One region of the Streptomyces sp. NPDC002328 genome, then DNA from elsewhere that is predicted to be linked to it. Evidence: riboswitches for the same ligand, from Rfam matches in the RefSeq annotation. Region 1 holds a riboswitch; the other holds the start of a gene.
What was found. Region 1 has a riboswitch for S-adenosylmethionine ahead of ACFYX4_RS01900 (aminotransferase class V-fold PLP-dependent enzyme). Riboswitches for the same ligand answer to the same signal wherever they lie in the genome.
Positions count from the first base shown of each region.

Region 2: it holds a riboswitch for S-adenosylmethionine, as region 1 does, so the genes downstream of both, thrC (threonine synthase) here and ACFYX4_RS01900 (aminotransferase class V-fold PLP-dependent enzyme) in region 1, are expected to answer to the same signal.

Region 1 is NZ_JBIARQ010000001.1:414,873-420,486, forward strand. It holds gene ACFYX4_RS01895 (Lrp/AsnC ligand binding domain-containing protein) at 1-181, shown strand, start outside; gene ACFYX4_RS01900 (aminotransferase class V-fold PLP-dependent enzyme) at 346-1,722, opposite strand; SAM riboswitch class IV at 1,851-1,967, opposite strand; gene trpD (anthranilate phosphoribosyltransferase) at 2,057-3,121, opposite strand; gene ACFYX4_RS01910 (cytochrome bc complex cytochrome b subunit) at 3,262-4,884, opposite strand; gene ACFYX4_RS01915 (Rieske 2Fe-2S domain-containing protein) at 4,881-5,614, opposite strand, start outside.
Region 2 is NZ_JBIARQ010000003.1:450,852-456,465, reverse strand. It holds gene ACFYX4_RS11765 (trehalose-6-phosphate synthase) at 1-477, opposite strand, end outside; gene ACFYX4_RS11760 (glucosyl-3-phosphoglycerate synthase) at 563-1,507, opposite strand; SAM riboswitch class I at 1,686-1,832, shown strand; gene thrC (threonine synthase) at 1,851-3,137, shown strand; gene ACFYX4_RS11750 (MoaD/ThiS family protein) at 3,225-3,500, shown strand; gene ACFYX4_RS11745 (cold-shock protein) at 3,953-4,159, shown strand; gene groL (chaperonin GroEL) at 4,502-5,614, shown strand, end outside.

The DNA.
Region 1 (5,614 bases):
GACCGGGACGTACGACCTGATCGCCATGGTGCGGGTGCGGCAGCACGAGGACCTCGCCGAGGTGATCCCCGGGCGGATCAGCAAGATCCCCGGTGTTCTGGGGACGGACACTCACGTCGCTTTCCGTACGTACTCGCAGCATGACCTCGAGGCGGCTTTTGCGATCGGGCTGGACTCCTGAGGTGGTCGCCTAGGCGTCTGCGGGGCGCGGGTGCTTCGTGCGTCTGCGGGTTCGCGGTGGCTTGTCGCGCCCACGCGGCGGAGCCGCATATCGACACAGCCCCGCGCCCCTGGGGGTGCCCCCGAGGGCGCTCGGACAGCGAGGTCGCCGGCGGGCGAAATCGCTCACACCGCCGGGACGCAGCGGCCGTCTTCCGTCCTGTACTGCCACTTCGCGCCCTGGGTCACCAGTTCCTTCACCGCGCCCACGAAACGGTCCACGTGCTCGTCGGGGGTGCCCGCGCCGAAGCTCACGCGGATGGCGTTGAGGGACTTCTCGCCGGGGGCCGCCTCGGGGGCGCCGCACTCGCCCTGCGTCTCGGGGGCGCTGCCCAGCAGGGTGCGGACCAGGGGGTGGGCGCAGAAGAGGCCGTCGCGGACGCCGATGCCGTACTCGGCGGAGAGGGCGGCGGCGAAGTGGGAGCTGTTCCAGCCCTCGACGACGAAGGAGATGACGCCGACCCGCGGGGCGTCGTCGCCGAAGAGGGAGAGGATCCGGACCTCCGGGACGTCGGCCAGGCCCGTCCGCACCTTGTCGATCAGGTGGCGCTCGCGGGCGACCAGCGCGTCGAAGCCGGCCTCGGTGAGGGCCTTGCAGGCCGACGCGATGGAGTAGGCGCCGATGACGTTCGGGGAGCCGGCCTCGTGGCGGGCGGCGCCCTCGTGCCACTCCACGTCCACTCCCCCGTCCTCGCGCCGGGTGACCTTGCGGCTCGCGCCGCCGCCCGCGAGGTACGGCTCGGCCGCGCGCAGCCAGTCGGCGCGGCCGGCGAGGACGCCGGTGCCGAACGGGGCGTACAGCTTGTGGCCGGAGAAGGCGATCCAGTCGACGTCCAGGTCACGGACGGAGACCGGGTGGTGGGGGGCCAGCTGGGCGGCGTCGAGGACGATGCGGGCGCCGTGCGCGTGGGCCGCGGCGGCCAGCTCGCGCACGGGCCACAGCTCGCCGGTGACGTTGGAGGCGCCGGTGACGCAGACCAGGGCGGGGCCGTGGCCCCCCTCGGTCGACACCGTGCGGGCGGCGAGGGCGCGCTCCAGGGTCTCGACGGCCTGGCCGGGGGTGCGCGGGGCGTCGAGGTAGGTGACGCGGGCGTCCTTCCAGGGCAGCAGGCTGGCGTGGTGCTCGGTCTCGAAGACGAAGACCTGGCAGTCGGCGGGCAGCGCGGCGGCGAGGAGGTTCAGGGAGTCGGTGGTGGAGCGGGTGAAGACCAGCTGGTCGTCGGCGCGGCAGTCGAGGAACTCGGCGACCGTCCGGCGGGCGTTCTCGAACAGGTCGGTGGAGAGCTGGGAGAGGTAGCCGGCGCCGCGGTGGACGCTGCCGTAGTACGGGGCGTAGGCCGCCACGTCGTCCCAGACGCGCTGGAGGGCGGGGGCGCTGGCCGCGTAGTCGAGCGCCGCGTAGGTGACTTCGCCGCCCGTGACGAGCGGGACGGTGACATCCCGGCCCAGAACGGGCAGCGGGGAACAAACCGACGGGGCGAGGGCGGTGGTGGAGACGGACATGGCGGAACTCCCGTGAGACAGAAGGGAAAAGAGTGAGAGAGGGTGTGCGGAGGCGGGGCTCGGCGCCCTAACGCATTCGCTTGCTCACGGGAGACTCCTCGACGACCAGGATCCCTGGTTGCGAGAGGGATCCGCGCTTGCCGCGCACCTTGCTGTGCACGGCCTGGTCTTCACCCGGGGCACCCCGCCACGGACGGAGGGTTGCCGGACAGTCGGCCGGGGCCTCATGACTGTCACTCATGACCTGGACAGGAACGTACGTGATGCGTTCGCGGTCCCGCAACTCCTGTCCGGATCGCGGGACCGCGCCCCATCCCCCCTCTGGAGAGGGGTCTTACGCGTTGCTCGCCGCCACCCAGCGCTCCAGCGCCTGCTTGGCCGCGCCGGAGTCGACGGACCGGGCCGCCTTCTCCATGCCGGCCCGGATCTGCTCGGTCAGCGGGGCGTCCGTCGGGTCCAGCGCCACCAGCGCCGCCGCGGAGTTCAGCAGCACGGCGTCCCGGACGGGGCCCGTCTCGCCCTCCAGCAGCCGGCGCGCGACCTCCGCGTTGTACGAGGGGTCCGCGCCGCGCAGCGCCTCCACGGGGACCAGCTCGATGCCCACGTCCCGCGGGTCGAATGTCTCCTCGGTGACCTTGCCGTCGCGGACGACCCAGACCCGTGAAGTCGACGTCGTCGTCAGCTCGTCGAAGCCGTCGTCGCCGCGGAACACCAGGGAGGAGTTGCCGCGTTCGGCGAAGACGCCGGCGATGAGCGGGGCCATCCGCGGATCGGCGACGCCCACCGCCTGGGCCTTCACCTTCGCCGGGTTGGTCAGCGGACCCAGCGCGTTGAAGGTGGTGCGGATGCCCAACTGGCCGCGGGCCGCGGCGACATGACGCAGCGCCGGATGGAACTTGATGGCGAAGCAGAAGGTGATGCCGGCCTCCTCGGCCACCTCGGCCACCCGCTTCGGGGTCAGTTCCAGATTGACGCCGAGCTTCTCCAGGACGTCCGAGGCGCCGGACGCGGAGGACGCGGCCCGGTTGCCGTGCTTGACGACCTTCGCGCCCGTGCCGGCGATGACGATCGACGACATGGTGGAGATGTTCACCGTCTTCGCGCCGTCGCCACCGGTGCCGACGATGTCGACGGTCCGGCCGGGCACCTCGATCACGTTCGCGTGCCGGTACATCGTGCGCACCAGACCGGTGATCTCCTCGACGGTCTCGCCCTTGGCGCGCAGCGCCACCGCGAACCCGGCGATCTGCGCGTCGGTGGCCTCGCCGCGCATGATCAGGTCCATCGCCCAGGCGGTGTCGTCCGCGGTGAGGTCGCGGCCCTCCAGTAGGCCGTTCAGCAGTCCGGGCCAGGAGCGGCCCGCCGCGGTGTCGCCTCCAGCGGGGTGCACAGCGCTCATATGGCCGCTCCTGGGTGTCGTACGAGAGGGGAACTCCCGTAAGAGAGTTGTGATCCCACCCTATCCAGCCGGACGGCACGCCGAAGGGCCCCGTCCGAACACCGGACGGGGCCCTTCAGTGTGGTGTGGCGACGCAGTGATCAGTGGTGGCCGTGGCCGCTCGTGATCTCCCGGTACTCCTCGACGGTCGGCTTGGCGATCTGGTTCTCCTCGCCGTAGTACGCCTTGCTGAGCTTGGCGCGGACCTTCTCGGAACGCTTCACCTTGCGCTCGACGCCGTTCTCGTCGACCGTGGGGCCGATCTCGGCGGGCTGGTACTGCTCGTGCGCGGTGAGCGTGTACAGGGCCTCCTGGCTGAGCGGCTCGTGCACCTCGATGAACTCACCGTGCGGCAGGCGCTTGATGGTGCCGGTCTCCCGACCGTGCAGCACCTTGTCCTTGTCGCGGCGCTGAAGGCCGAGGCAGATCCGCTTGGTGACCACGAAGGCGAGCACCGGTCCGGCGAAGAAGCCGATCCGGACGAACCAGGTGACCGCGTTGATCGACAGGTGGAAGTGGGTGGCGACGATGTCGTTGCCACCGCCGATCAGCATGATCATGTAGCCGGTGATCCAGGCGACGCCGAAGGCCGTACGGGTCGGGGCGTTGCGCGGACGGTCCAGGATGTGGTGCTCGCGCTTGTCGCCGGTGATCCAGGACTCGATGAACGGGTAGAGCGCGATCACGCCGAGGAACAGACCGAAGAGCACCAGCGGGACGAACACGCCCAGGACGAGCGTGTGACCCCAGAAGTTGATCTCCCAGCCCGGCATGGCGCGGATCAGACCCTCGGCGAAGCCCATGTACCAGTCGGGCTGGGCGCCGGTGGACACCTGGTCCGGACGGTAGGGGCCGAGCACCCAGATCGGGTTGATGGACGCGATACCGGCGATGGCCGCGATGGCGCCGAAGACCAGGAAGAAGAAGCCTCCGGCCTTGGCCATGTAGACCGGCAGCAGCGGCATGCCGACGACGTTCTTGTTGGTGCGGCCGGGGCCCGCGAACTGCGTGTGCTTGTGGTAGAAGACCAGGATCAGGTGGCCGACCACGAGCCCGAGCATGATGCCCGGCAGCAGCAGAATGTGGATCGAGTAGAACCGCGCGACGAAGTCGCCGCCCGGGAACTCCCCGCCGAACAGGAACATCGAGATGTACGTGCCGACGATCGGCACGGACAGGATCGCGCCCTGCGTGAAGCGGACACCGGTGCCGGAGAGCAGGTCGTCCGGGAGCGAGTAGCCGGTGAAACCGGTGAACATGCCCAGGACGAACAGCAGGAAGCCGAACAGCCAGTTGATCTCACGCGGCTTGCGGAACGCGCCGGTGAAGAAGACGCGCATCATGTGCACGAACATGCCGGCGAGGAAGATGACCGCGGCCCAGTGGTGGATCTGCCGGATCAGCAGACCACCGCGCACATCGAAGGAGATGTGCATGGTCGAGTTGAAGGCCTCGGACATCAGCTGTCCCTGGAGCGGGACGTAGGAGCCGTGGTACTCCACCTCGTTCATCGACGGGTGGAAGAACAGCGTCAGATACACACCCGTGAGGATGATGATGATGAAGCTGTAGAGGCAGATCTCACCCAGCATGAAGGACCAGTGGTCCGGGAAGATCTTGCGCATGTTGGCCTTGGCCAGGGAGTAGATCCCCAGCCGGCCGTCGGCCCAGTCGGCGACCCGCTCACCTGCGGGCGCCTTGCGGCGGTCGTCCTTGTTGCTCATCCGCGCTCCCAGAATGCAGGACCGACGGGCTCTGCGAAGTCGCCGAGCGCCTCGAGGTAGCCCTCGTCGTTCACACCGATGCGCAGCTGCGGCAGGGCGTGACCGGCCGGGCCGAAGATCACTCGGGCACCGTCGGACAGGTCGAAGGTGGACTGGTGGCAGGGGCACAACACGTGGTGCGTCTGCTGCTCGTACAGGGAGATCGGGCAACCGACGTGGGTGCAGATCTTCGAGTACGCCACGATGCCCTCGTGCGACCACTCGAGCTCGCGCTTGTCCTTGATGTCCGCCGGCTGGATCCGGACGATCATCAGGGCGGCCTTGGCGATCTCGGTCTGGAAGTCGTGGTCGTGCTCCTCCAGGCCCTCCGGCTTGGCGAAGGTGAGGGAGCCGACCGCGACGTCCGAGGGACGCAGCGGCTCGTTGGTGTTCATGTTGACGAGCAGCTTGCCCTTGGCCCACAGCGTGTGGCGCAGCTTGTCGCCGGGCAGCGGACCGAGGTCGCGCAGCAGCACGACGCCGGAGAGCGGGAACAGGGCCAGCGCGCCGAACATCGTGTTGCGGATCAGCTTGCGGCGGCCGAGCGCGGACTCCTTGGCGCCCTGCTTGAAGTCGGCCATGACCTTGGCCTTGACCTCGGGGCTCGCCTCGATCGGGTGACGCTCGTCGGCGACCTCCACGTCGGACATCAGGGTGCGGGCCCAGTGGACCGCGCCCGCGCCGATGCAGA
Region 2 (5,614 bases), on a different contig from region 1:
GAGGTGGTAGTCCTGCACGAGGACGGCCGCGCCCTGCGCCGCCTCCTCGGCCAGCGCCTCCGCGAAGGCGCGGTTGTACGTCTCGTACGACGCCCACTGACGCCGGAACTCCGCGTCGAACACCGGCTCCAGCGGGGTCTGGTAAAGCAGGTGGTGGACGAACCACAGCACGGAGTTGGCGACGCCGTTGTACGCGTCGGCGTGCACGTCCGCGGGGATGTCGAGCATCCGCACCCCGTCCTCGCCCACCCCGCGCCGTACGGCCTCGCGGTCGTCGTCGGAGAGCGCCGAGCAGACCCAGAGGGCGTCCGCGTCCGAGCCGATCGCCGACAGCCCCGAGACCAGGCCCCCGCCGCCGCGTTTCGTCGTCAGCGAGCCGTCCTCGCCCACCGAGTAGGACACCGGGCCGCGGTTGGACGCGACCAGCACCTGAGCAGCCGCGTCACGCTCGGAAGCAGTGGAACCCGTGGAAGCCATACGCCTCAACCTAGCCCGCACGGGAAACGCTCAAACGTACGGAAGCACTCAGCGAACGCCCGTATACATCCTGCTCACCGAGCGGTCACGCCACCCGGCGCGCCGCGTACTCCGCGATGTCCGCCATCGGCGGCCTCTCCTCCGTGTCCACCGAGTGGGTGCGCGGCTCGAAACCGTCCGCTCCCCGCTCGAACTGGGTGAGCGCGGGGCGCACGAGGTGCCCGCGCGCCAGCCGCAACTGCGCCGTGCGGTAGATCGCCGCCGCCATCCGGCCCAGCGCCTGCCCGTCCTGGTGCCGGTGCTTGCGCACGCCCACGTCGACCTGCGCGAGGGCGTCCAGGCCCACCAGGTGCAGCGCGTCGACCAGCATCCCCAGCTCCACGCCGTACCCGACCGGGAACGGCAGCTGCTCCAGCAGACCGCGGCGGGCCGCGTACTCCCCGCCCAGCGGCTGCACGAAGCCCGCCAGCTGCGGCCAGTGCAGGTTCAGCAGCGGCCGTGCCATCAGCTCCGTCACCCGGCCGCCCTGTCCCGCGGCGCCGCCCAGCGGACGGTCGTACATCGCCTTGACCAGGTCCACGCCGGGATCGGTGAGCAGCGGGCCGACGATCCCCGACACGAAGTCGGAGGAGAACTCCCGCAGATCGGCGTCGACGAAGCAGACGACGTCCCCGGTGGTGACCAGGAGCGAGCGCCACAGCACCTCGCCCTTGCCGGGCACCGCCGGGATGCGGGGCAGGATCGCGTCCCGGTGCACGACGCGCGCGCCCGCCGCCGCGGCCACCTGCGAGGTGCGGTCGGTGGAGCCCGAGTCGACGACGACGATCTCGTCGACGAGCGGGACCTGTTGCATGAGGTCGTGACGGATGATCGCGACGATGTCGCCTACCGTCTCCTCCTCGTTCAGCGCGGGCAGCACCACGGACACCGACTGGCCCGTGGCGCGCTTGGCGGCCATGATCCTGTGCAGCGGGCGATCGGTCACCGACCAGGAGCGGGTGGCCAGCCAGCGCTCGACTTCTTCCAGCACGGTCTGCGGCTCCTCACTGTCGTGATCACACCAGGTGCACACGGCGTCACCGTGTGATCCGTCTCGCGGTTCGGACGACTATCTCAACTGTCCTGGCCGTCGGTTACAGTCTTGAACAACGCGGATGACCATCGCATGTCCGGGGTCATCCGGCGTTCAGCGCTCAACAACCACATACCGCTCATCCAGAGGGGCAGAGGGACACGGCCCGATGAAGCCCCGGCAACCCTCCAGCCGGTCTCGACACGTCGAAGTGGCGAGGCTCCCGGCTCGGGAAGGTGCCAAATCCGTCTCACGGCGAGATGCGTCGTGAGGAAGATGAGGAGAAAGGGCCTCGCCTCACATGGCTGCGCAGACTGTTGCAAGCACCACCGAATCCACCGTGGACCTCGGCCCCGCCGCCGCGCTGAGCTGCCGCGAATGCGGTCACCGCGTCCCCCTCGGTCCGGTCTTCGCGTGCGAGGAGTGTTTCGGCCCGCTGGAGATCGCCTACGACTTCTCGGCCTACGACACCGAAGAGCTCCGCAAGCGCATCGAAGCGGGCCCCGCGAACATCTGGCGCTACGCCCCGCTCCTGCCCGTCCCGGCGGACGTCGCGGACAAGCCGAACATCAACCCCGGCTGGACCAAGCTCGTCCAGGCCGACAACCTCGCGCGTGAGCTCGGCGTCGAGCCCGGCAAGCTCTTCGTCAAGGACGACTCCGGCAACCCGACCCACTCCTTCAAGGACCGGGTCGTCGCCCAGGCCCTGGAGGCCGCCCGCGCCTTCGGCTTCACCACCCTGTCCTGCTCCTCCACCGGCAACCTCGCCGGCGCGGTGGGCGCCGCCGCGGCCCGCGCCGGCTTCCGCTCCTGCGTGTTCATCCCGCACGACCTGGAGCAGGGCAAGGTCGTCATGGCGGCGGTCTACGGCGGCGAACTCGTCGGCATCGAGGGCAACTACGACGACGTGAACCGCTTCTGCTCCGAGCTGATCGGCGACCCGGCGGGCGAGGGCTGGGGCTTCGTCAACGTCAACCTGCGGCCGTACTACGCCGAGGGCTCCAAGACGCTGGCGTACGAGATCTGCGAGCAGCTCGGCTGGCGGCTTCCCGACCAGCTGGTGGTGCCCATCGCCTCCGGGTCGCAGCTCACGAAGATCGACAAGGGGCTCCAGGAGCTGATCAAGCTCGGGCTCGTCGAGGACAAGCCGTACAAGATCTTCGGCGCGCAGGCCGAGGGGTGCTCGCCGGTGTCCGTCGCCTACAAGGCCGGCCACGACGTCGTCCGGCCGCAGAAGCCGAACACCATCGCCAAGTCGCTGGCGATCGGCAACCCGGCGGACGGTCCGTACGTGCTCGACATCGCGCGGCGCACCGGCGGCGCGGTGGAGGACGTGAACGACGAGCAGGTCGTGGACGCGATCAAGCTGCTCGCGCGGACCGAGGGGATCTTCGCGGAGACCGCCGGTGGGGTGACCGTGGGCGTCACGCGCAAGCTGATCGAGAACGGGGTGCTGGACCCGACGCTGACGACTGTCGTCCTCAACACCGGGGACGGTCTCAAGACGTTGGACGCGGTGGCCGGGACGGGGCTCACCGCGACGATCCGTCCCAGCCTGGACTCGTTCCGCGAAGCTGGTCTCGCCTAAGAGTCGTTGTTCGTCTGCGGGGCCGATGGTGGCTGGTCGCGCAGTTCCCCGCGCCCCTTGGTGGGCTGCCCTACTGGAGGTTTCACCGTGAGCGTCAACGTCCGCATCCCCACCATCCTCCGCACCTACACGGGTGGCGCGGCCGAGGTCTCCGCCGAAGGGGGGACCCTCGGGGAGGTCATCGCCGATCTGGAGAAGAACCACACGGGCATCGCGGCCCGCGTTCTCGATGATCAGGGCAAGCTGCGCCGGTTCGTCAACGTGTATGTCAACGACGACGACGTCCGCTTCGAACAGGGTCTTGAGACGGCCACTCCGGACGGTGCCGGAGTGTCCATCATTCCGGCTGTCGCGGGCGGCTGACCGACGGTCAGTACCCGCCGGTAGTAACCGTCGGTAACAGTGATTACCGTGAGTTCATCGAATTGCCCCCTCCGCAAGAGAAGCGGAGGGGGCAATTCAGTGTGGTTGAGCGCGGTACAGTTGGGGAACCGGACCCTGATCCGTTGATCCGGAGCCTTTGATTTCTGCCTTACGCCCGACAAGAAGTAGCCAAAGTGTGCGCCACTTTTGCGGCTTTTGTAACGTTTGCGGGGCCCGATTTGCCCCGGATTCGGGCGAATTCTCATTACATTCCGGGCCGTGTGCGTCCAGAATTCTCGTCCGATTGACCTGTTGCAGACGGCAGTTGGACAGATACATTCAGCCGCGGTCGACGCGTTCCGGCGCACGCCCCCAACCAACTGGGGGGTGAGGTCTGACCCGGATCCGCGAAGTGTGGATCTGTGCAAGGGCCAGTAATAGGGGAGTTAGGCATGGCTCAGGGCACCGTCAAGTGGTTCAACGCGGAGAAGGGGTACGGCTTCATCGCGGTCGACGGTGGTGCGGATGTTTTCGTCCACTACAGCGCGATCCAGATGGACGGATACCGCACCCTGGAAGAGGGTCAGCGGGTCGATTTCGAGATCTCGCAGGGCCAGAAGGGGCCGCAGGCGGACATGGTCCGGCTCGCGGCCGGCTGAGGCACGCGCCGACTGAGCGACGTTCTTCTGCACATCTTCGAAGGGCTCGCACCTCCCGGGGTGCGAGCCCTTCGGCCTGCCCGCGGCACGGCGCGCCCGGTGATCGTCCGCGCGCGACGCGCACCGGTGATCACCTGCGGATCCCTTCGAGTCGCTTGCACTCGCCTAGGCAGAGTGCTAATCATTGGCGTTAGCACTCTGAAGGTGAGAGTGACAACGAAGGACCGGGTCGGTGAGGCCCGCAGGCCGGGTGGGAAGGAACCACGAGGCCGGCGAGCCGTCCGTCGCGGGCGCGGGCGCGGTCCGAAGGAATCACCCCCAGTCCTGGAGGGACCACTTCACATGGCCAAGATCATCGCGTTCGACGAGGAGGCGCGGCGCGGCCTCGAGCGCGGCATGAACCAGCTCGCGGACGCCGTGAAGGTGACGCTCGGCCCCAAGGGCCGCAACGTCGTCCTCGAGAAGAAGTGGGGCGCCCCCACGATCACCAACGATGGTGTCTCCATCGCCAAGGAGATCGAGCTCGAGGACCCGTACGAGAAGATCGGCGCCGAGCTGGTCAAGGAAGTCGCCAAGAAGACGGACGACGTCGCCGGCGACGGTACGACCACCGCCACCGTTCTCGCCCAGGCCCTGGTCAAGGAGGGCCTGCGCAACGTAGCCGCCGGCGCCAACCCGATGGCCCTCAAGCGCGGCATCGAGAAGGCCGTCGAGGCCGTCTCCGGTGCGCTGCTCGAGCAGGCGAAGGATGTCGAGACCAAGGAGCAGATCGCCTCCACGGCCTCCATCTCCGCCGCCGACACCCAGATCGGCGAGCTCATCGCCGAGGCCATGGACAAGGTCGGCAAGGAAGGCGTCATCACGGTCGAGGAGTCCCAGACCTTCGGTCTGGAGCTGGAGCTCACCGAGGGCATGCGCTTCGACAAGGGCTACATCTCGGCGTACTTCGCCACCGACATGGAGCGTATGGAGGCCGTCCTCGACGACCCGTACATCCTGATCGCGAACTCCAAGATCGCCAACGTCAAGGACCTGCTCCCGCTCCTGGAGAAGGTCATGCAGGGCGGCAAGCCGCTGCTGATCATCGCCGAGGACGTCGAGGGCGAGGCTCTGTCGACCCTGGTCGTCAACAAGATCCGCGGCACCTTCAAGTCCGTCGCGGTCAAGGCCCCGGGCTTCGGCGACCGCCGCAAGGCGATGCTGAACGACATCGCCATCCTCACCGGCGGCGAGGTCATCTCCGAGGAGGTCGGTCTCAAGCTCGAGAACACCTCCCTGGACCTCTTGGGCAAGGCCCGCAAGGTCGTCATCACCAAGGACGAGACCACCATCGTCGACGGCGCCGGTTCCTCGGACCAGGTCGCGGGCCGCGTGAACCAGATCCGCGCCGAGATCGAGAACTCCGACTCCGACTACGACCGCGAGAAGCTCCAGGAGCGCCTGGCGAAGCTCGCG